DNA from 3 places in the Vreelandella sp. H-I2 genome. Region 1 is predicted to be linked to each of the others. Evidence: predicted binding sites of a transcription regulator. Region 1 holds the regulator's gene; each other region holds the start of a gene.
The links. Region 1 encodes PhoB, which activates phosphate uptake and scavenging genes when phosphate is short. Its sites were predicted from a motif close to TGTCATANNNNTGTCANA; they were not measured.
Positions count from the first base shown of each region.

Region 2: the regulator PhoB is predicted to act here: its motif matches at 835-852, upstream of ACUVOF_RS19525 (PA3496 family putative envelope integrity protein).
Region 3: the regulator PhoB is predicted to act here: its motif matches at 989-1,006, upstream of ACUVOF_RS03925 (esterase-like activity of phytase family protein).

Region 1 covers NZ_JBRAMC010000009.1:125,941-128,214, forward strand. The annotation lists gene ubiA (4-hydroxybenzoate octaprenyltransferase) at 1-478, shown strand, start outside; gene phoB (phosphate regulon transcriptional regulator PhoB) at 599-1,288, shown strand; gene phoR (phosphate regulon sensor histidine kinase PhoR) at 1,291-2,274, shown strand, end outside.
Region 2 covers NZ_JBRAMC010000008.1:280,978-283,251, reverse strand. The annotation lists gene hexR (transcriptional regulator HexR) at 1-697, opposite strand, end outside; gene ACUVOF_RS19525 (PA3496 family putative envelope integrity protein) at 948-1,163, shown strand; gene ACUVOF_RS19520 (sodium-dependent transporter) at 1,197-2,274, opposite strand, start outside.
Region 3 covers NZ_JBRAMC010000001.1:825,388-827,661, reverse strand. The annotation lists gene ACUVOF_RS03935 ((2Fe-2S)-binding protein) at 1-70, shown strand, start outside; gene bfr (bacterioferritin) at 276-758, shown strand; gene ACUVOF_RS03925 (esterase-like activity of phytase family protein) at 1,095-2,274, shown strand, end outside.

The DNA.
Region 1 (2,274 bases):
GAAGCGCTATACCCACTTTCCACAGGTGGTATTGGGGGCGGCGTTCTCCTGGGCCATTCCGATGGCCTTTGGCGCGGTGCTGGGCTACGTACCGCTGGAAGCATGGCTGCTGTTCTTTGCCAATGTGCTATGGACTGTCGCGTACGACACGCAATATGCAATGGTCGACCGCGACGATGATGTGAAAATTGGTATCAAGTCGACAGCTGTACTGTTTGGAAATGCGGATTGTTTGATGATCGGTTTACTGCAGGTGGCCACGCTGGGATTGCTGGGTTGGGTAGGCTGGCGGGTCGGGTTAGGCGGTTTTTTCTGGTTGGGGCTTACCGCCATGGCCGCCACCTTTCTGCACCAGCAGCGCTTGATTTACCAGCGCGACCGGGATCGCTGCTTTCAGGCGTTTCTCAACAACCACTGGTCAGGCTTGCTGATTTTTGCTGGAATCGCGCTAAGTTGGTGGCCTGCAGCTGGGCAATAGTTACTATTGTCATCTAATTGTCATCAAGTCATGGTGTTATCGTCACTGATATGTCATTGAGCTAGTTTCCTTTAGCTAGCTTTCTTTGAACTAGTTTTTTGAACACCGTGAGGCTCTGGTATGACCGCCAAGACCGTTCTGATTGTCGATGATGAGGCGTCGATTCGCGAGATGATCGCGGTAGCGCTGGAAATGGCTGACTATCGAGTGCTTGAAGCGGATAACGCCCAGGATGCTCATGCCATGGTCGTCGATCACCAGCCTGATTTGTTGCTGCTTGATTGGATGATGCCTGGAACCAGTGGTATCGAGCTGGCTAGACGTTTAAAGCGTGAAGAAACCACCGCTGAGATTCCTATTATCATGCTCACCGCCAAGGGTGAAGAAGATAATAAAATTCAAGGGCTTGAGGCCGGCGCCGATGATTACATCACCAAACCTTTTTCTCCTCGTGAATTGGTGGCACGGCTAAAAGCAGTGCTCCGCCGCGCGACCCCGCGTGGCGTCGAAGACCCGATTGAGATTAACGGCTTGTTACTTGATCCAGTGAGCCACCGGGTAAGCGCTCACGGCAAAGCACTGGAAATGGGCCCCACCGAGTACCGTCTTCTGCAGTTTTTTATGACCCATCAAGAGCGCGCTTACACACGCAGCCAACTGCTTGATCAAGTATGGGGCGGCAATGTATATGTGGAAGAGCGCACGGTCGATGTACATATTCGTCGCTTGCGAAAAGCGCTAGGCAATGTGCATCAAAGCCTGATTCAAACGGTTCGGGGTACCGGTTACCGTTTCTCTGCACGGGTATAAATGTGCGTCTATGGAGTCGTGAACTGTGGCGACTAGTGTGGCTAGCCGCGCTGGGTACTTGCTTAGGGTGGTTGCTGGGCGCCGCTGGGTTGGGTCTCGCGGCCGGGCTTGCAGTTTGCCTGTTTTACCACCTGCGGCAGTTGCGCGAACTCTACTTGTGGTTAACTCTTCACCCTCACGACGAACCGCCTGCGGCCCGAGGAATGTGGGGCGAACTGTTTGATCGCTTGTACCGCTACCAAAAGAGTCAGCGTATAACTCAAAGCCGACTGCGGGCCACCTTGGCGCGCATCCAAGAGTCGTCTGAAGCGATGCGCGACAGTGTGGTGATGCTTGACAGACATGGTGACTTGGAATGGTGGAATAGCGCTGCAACAGCCATGCTGGGATTACAAACCGCCCATGACCGTGGTCAGCACATTACTAATCTGCTGCGCGATCCAAGCTTTATCCGCTATTTTAATGCGCGGGACTATAGCGAGCCGTTAACGCTAACGTCGCCGATTGATGAGCGGCAAATCCTGCAGTATCAAATTACTTTGTATGGTGATGATGAAAGGCTAGTGATGGCACGGGATATCACTCGCTTGCATCGCCTGGAGCAGATGCGGCGTGATTTTGTTGCCAACGTATCCCACGAGCTGCGCACTCCTTTAACGGTCCTTTCCGGCTACCTAGAAACCTACACTGATATTGCCGACCAGTTGCCTCCGCGTTTAGGTAAGAGCATTCACCAAATGCAGGAACAGACACAGCGAATGCAAAATTTGGTAAATGATTTATTGCTTCTATCTCGTCTGGAAATTGACCAGGGCGGTAAAGACCATCATCCATTATCACTTGGTCCTTTATTACAAAGCATCTGTGACGATGCGCTGGCTCTTTCGCATCAGCGACATACTATTACCGTAGCGCTTGAAAGTGATGCACGCCTGCTTGGTAGTGAGCAGGAAATCCGTAGTGCGATCTCAAATCTAGCCTTCAAC
Region 2 (2,274 bases), on a different contig from region 1:
TGTCCTCGTGGACATCGATATACAGCGGCAGGCTGACCTCTTCAGCGAGTGGTGAGCCGCTGGGGCAGAGGCCTATGACTGTCGCGCCCGCTTCACGAGCCAGGCGCACGCTGGCAACCAACGCTTTGGTGCGCCCGGTTTGTGAAATCGCTACGACCACATCGCCCTCTTTTAAGGTCACCGCCGACATATTCTGCATATGCGGGTCGGCGTAGGCTGAGGTGGAAATTTGCAGGCGGAAAAACTTGTGCTGGGCATCAAAGGCCACAGCACCAGATGCGCCAAAGCCGTAAAACTCCACGCGATTAGCCATTGCCAAGGCATTAACTGCGCGGCCTAAGGAGTCGTTATCAAGCCGGTCGCGCACAGACAGCAACGTGCCCACGGTAGAGTCAAAAATGCTGTGGGAGAACTCAGCAACAGAGTCGCTATCGTTCATGGAAAACTGTGCAAATTGGCTGCCGCTGGCCAGCATTTGCGCCAGCTGTAGCTTGAAATCCTGAAAACCATTGCAACCCAACGCACGACAAAAGCGCACCACAGTGGGTTCGCTAACGGTGGCTTCGGTGGCCAAATCCACAATACGCATGTGGATGACCTCTTCTGGATTGCGCAGTACAAACCGCGCCACCTTTTGCTCGGAGCGTCTAAAGTGCTCCATGCGGCGTCTCATTTCATCGAACAGGGCGCGACTCACGTTCAGCTCCTTGGCTCTCTACACAGACTTGGCTACCTCTAGCATTTCGACAGTATGCCTGACTGATAGCGTAAATGGGCATGGAAAGCGGTGTAAGGGGTAACGTTTAAAGGCCGTTAGCCCTTTTTTTTAAGATTGGTCATCATTTTGTCAAGTAGGTTATAGTAATAATTGAAGTGCCGCACTGCATCATAACAGTCGTCACGAATGCAGGTGGACGTAGGCATATTCATCTGGAGGAACGTCGATTATGAGAAACGTCGAACGAATCACCTCGGTTAAAAGCGAATTGCTCGACATTTTTATGAGTTTACAAGTGGATGAGCATGCTCAACGACAGCGTAGCGCTGCCCAGCGCAGCTTAAGAGCGCGCCGTGGTATTGAGCTGCACAGAGAGTTTCAGAAACTATCGCGAGACATCGCCCCCTTGCCTGATGAAGATCGGCAAGAGAGCGAATTGCACTGAGATTAGCAAATGGCAGAGTAGTGACGGCTTATCTTAAATAAGCCCAGTCACAAATACGGCAATAACGCCAGCGGGCGCTAAATAGCGCGCGATGATGTTCCATACGCTCTTGCCGGTCGCGGAAAGGCCTAGTTCGGCTTCGACACTGTTGCGCTCTAAGCACCAAGCGGTGAAAAGAATCGCACCTAGCCCCGTCAGAGGCAGCATTATTTTGCTGGTCAGCGTATCCAGCAAATCAAACACGCCTAGCCCAAACATGAGTGGCTCGCTCCACACATTGAACGAAAGCAGTGCCGCAATGCCCAGTAACCAGGCGCCTACACCTGCCACAACCGTTGCCATGACACGGCTGAGCGGCGTACGCTCTTCAATGAACTCAACCACCGGCTCAAGCAGTGATATCGCCGAGGTCAGCGCGGCAAACGTCAGCAGCAAGAAGAACATCAAGCCTAAGATTAAGCCGCCATCCATATTGCCAAACGCCAACGGCAGCGTGACGAAAATCAGCCCAGGACCTGAGGCAAGATCCAGATTGTTGGCAAATACAATAGGGAAAATGGCTAACCCAGCACCGAGGGCGATGACGGTATCCATGATGATAACCGTACGGGCGGTTTGCAGCAGGTTGATGTCTTTGCCCAGATACGAGCCGTAAGCCATCATGATGCCCATTCCCAAAGAGAGGGTAAAGAAGGCGTGACCCAGGGCGGCTAGCACGGTCTCTGCTGTGAGCTTGCTCCAGTCCGGGTTGAACATATAGGTCAACGCTTCGCCAAAGTGCCCGGTCGACATACCGTAACCGATCAGCACAACGAGCAGCATTGCGAGGACCGGCATCAAAATTCGCACAGCACCCTCAAGGCCTTTCGTAACACCGCGGGCGACAATGCCAATAACCAACAGCATAAAGACCGAGTGACCCAGTAATAGTAAGCCTGGGTTACTGAGCATGCCATTAAACAGTGCGCCAATGCCGTCGGCGTCTTGACCACTAAACGCGCCGCTCACCGAATTTAAAGTGTAGTAAAGCGACCAGCCGCCAATCACGCTGTAAAACGACAAGATCAAAAAGGCCCCGATAATGCCGCTAATGCCAACAATGGCCCATGCT
Region 3 (2,274 bases), on a different contig from region 1:
ATCTATCACCCGCGACGCCGTCCAGGAAGCACGCCAAGAAGCCGATATGGGTCTCGCTTACGCCGTGTGACGCGAATCACTATTGTTAGGGTTATCGTTAGCAAATATATGATTTGCTTGAACTTTTAAACACTTTATCTATACTCTCAGGAAAGCTGGGAGTATAGCTATGTGCGTCTATGCTTCTTCAATAACGTAACTGCTTGATCGCATTATTTAAAGGCCAGCTCAAACATTGGCTTAAACATCGGCATTACAGTAGAAAAGGTGACGTCATGAAAGGTGATATTAAAGTCCTCGAGCATCTGAATAAGGCGCTTGGCAACGAATTGGTCGCGATTAATCAGTATTTCTTACATGCTAAAATGTATAAAGATTGGGGCCTGAAAGCGCTAGCCAAATGGGAATACGATGAGTCCATCGAAGAGATGCAGCACGCTGATAAAATCATCGAGCGTATTCTGTTTTTGGAGGGCGTGCCCAACCTGCAAGACCTCGGCAAACTATACATTGGCGAAAATGTAAAAGAGATGCTCGAGAGCGATCTTAAAATTGAGCACGATGGCCGTAATGACTACATCGAAGCCATTACTTATTGCGAAAGCGTCAAAGATTACGTTACCCGCGATATGCTCCGTGATCTGCTCGCCGATGAAGAAGGTCATATCGACCACATCGAAACTGAGCTGAAACTGATCGAACAGGTAGGTATTCAGAACTACCTGCAGCGCCAAATGCAGATGGCTGGCGAAGAGTAAAACGCTATCGCGCGTATGTATAGAAGTAAGCTAGCAACCAAAACTAGCTAAAAAGCAGCCAGTCAGGGCTAACTGACTGGCTGCTTTCGTTCTAAAGTCCCCTTTAACCTATCGATTTTCCCGCTTCCCTTTTCCCCTATGTGTTCCTTCACTACTTACCCATCTTCGCGGCAACCTGGGTTTAGCGCTGAGGTGTGCCGATAGCCAACGGTGCTAACTTAGCCAGTGAGTGTCATAAGCCTGACATCGTTATGGTGTTGGATAGTTAATCGGGCATAGCAAGTTTAATAACTTAATTAGTCGTTTCTTAAGCTTACGCAAGGGATTAACTCCATCATGATACTCAAACGCAGACCAACCCTGTTGGCGCTGGCTGCTGTGCTGGCCGCCACGCAAGCGGCAGGCGCGGCAGATAAACATTTCAACCGCATCGCCAGTTTCGCGGTTCCCGATAACATGGCCGAGGGCGAGGATCGTACACGCGAGACCGCGCCTGAAATCATTGCTGCCTCCGGTGATGGCATGACGCTGGTGTATACCGATAGCCCGCTGGGCGTGATTGGGCGCATCGATATCAGCGACCCGGCTAATCCGCAACCGCTGGGTAATATCGTTATGGACGGCGAGCCTACGGCCGTATCGGTGCTCGGCAATATGGCCTATGTCGGAGTGAATACATCGGTTTCCTACAGCGAACCTTCCGGGGAACTGCGCACGGTCGATTTAGCCAGTGGCGAGATACTCGCCTCCTGCCCGCTGGACGGACAGCCCGATAGTGTAGCTTCCGCTGCGGCCCCCGGTGGGCGCTTTGTCGCTGTCGCCATTGAGAACGAACGCGACGAAGAGGCGGGCGATGGACGTGTACCGCAGATGCCCGGCGGTTCCGTGGCACTGGTGAAGATCAATGCGGAAGGGCTGGTTAACTGTGACAGCCTGCTCTACGCCGACGTAACCGGGCTCGCCGAGATCGCCCCCGAGGATCCCGAGCCGGAGTTTGTCGATATCAACACCCTGGGTGAGACCGTCGTGACCGTGCAGGAGAACAACCACCTGGTGGTGCTCGACTACGCCGGAAAGGTGGTGGCGGATTTCAGCGCCGGGACTGTCGACCTGGACGGCATTGACGCCAGCGATGACGGTGCACTGATCTTCAACGAGCAGCAAGCCGAGCGTCTGCGCGAGCCGGATGCGCTGCAGTGGATCGACAACGATCATTTTGCCATTGCCAACGAAGGCGATATGGATGGCGGTGCGCGCGGCTGGACGATCTTCAACAAGCGTGGCGAGGTGGTATACGAGTCAGGTACTTCATTCGAGCGCGCGGTGATTGAAGCGGGTCACTACCCCGATAAGCGTTCGGATGCCAAAGGCAGCGAGCCGGAGGGGATGGAGTTTGCGGTGTTCGAAGGTACGCCCTATGTCTTCCTGCTTTCCGAGCGCGGCTCGCTGGTGGGCGTTTATGACGTTAGCAACCTGGCCGAACCGCAGCTCACCCAGCTACTGCCCTCGGGCCTGT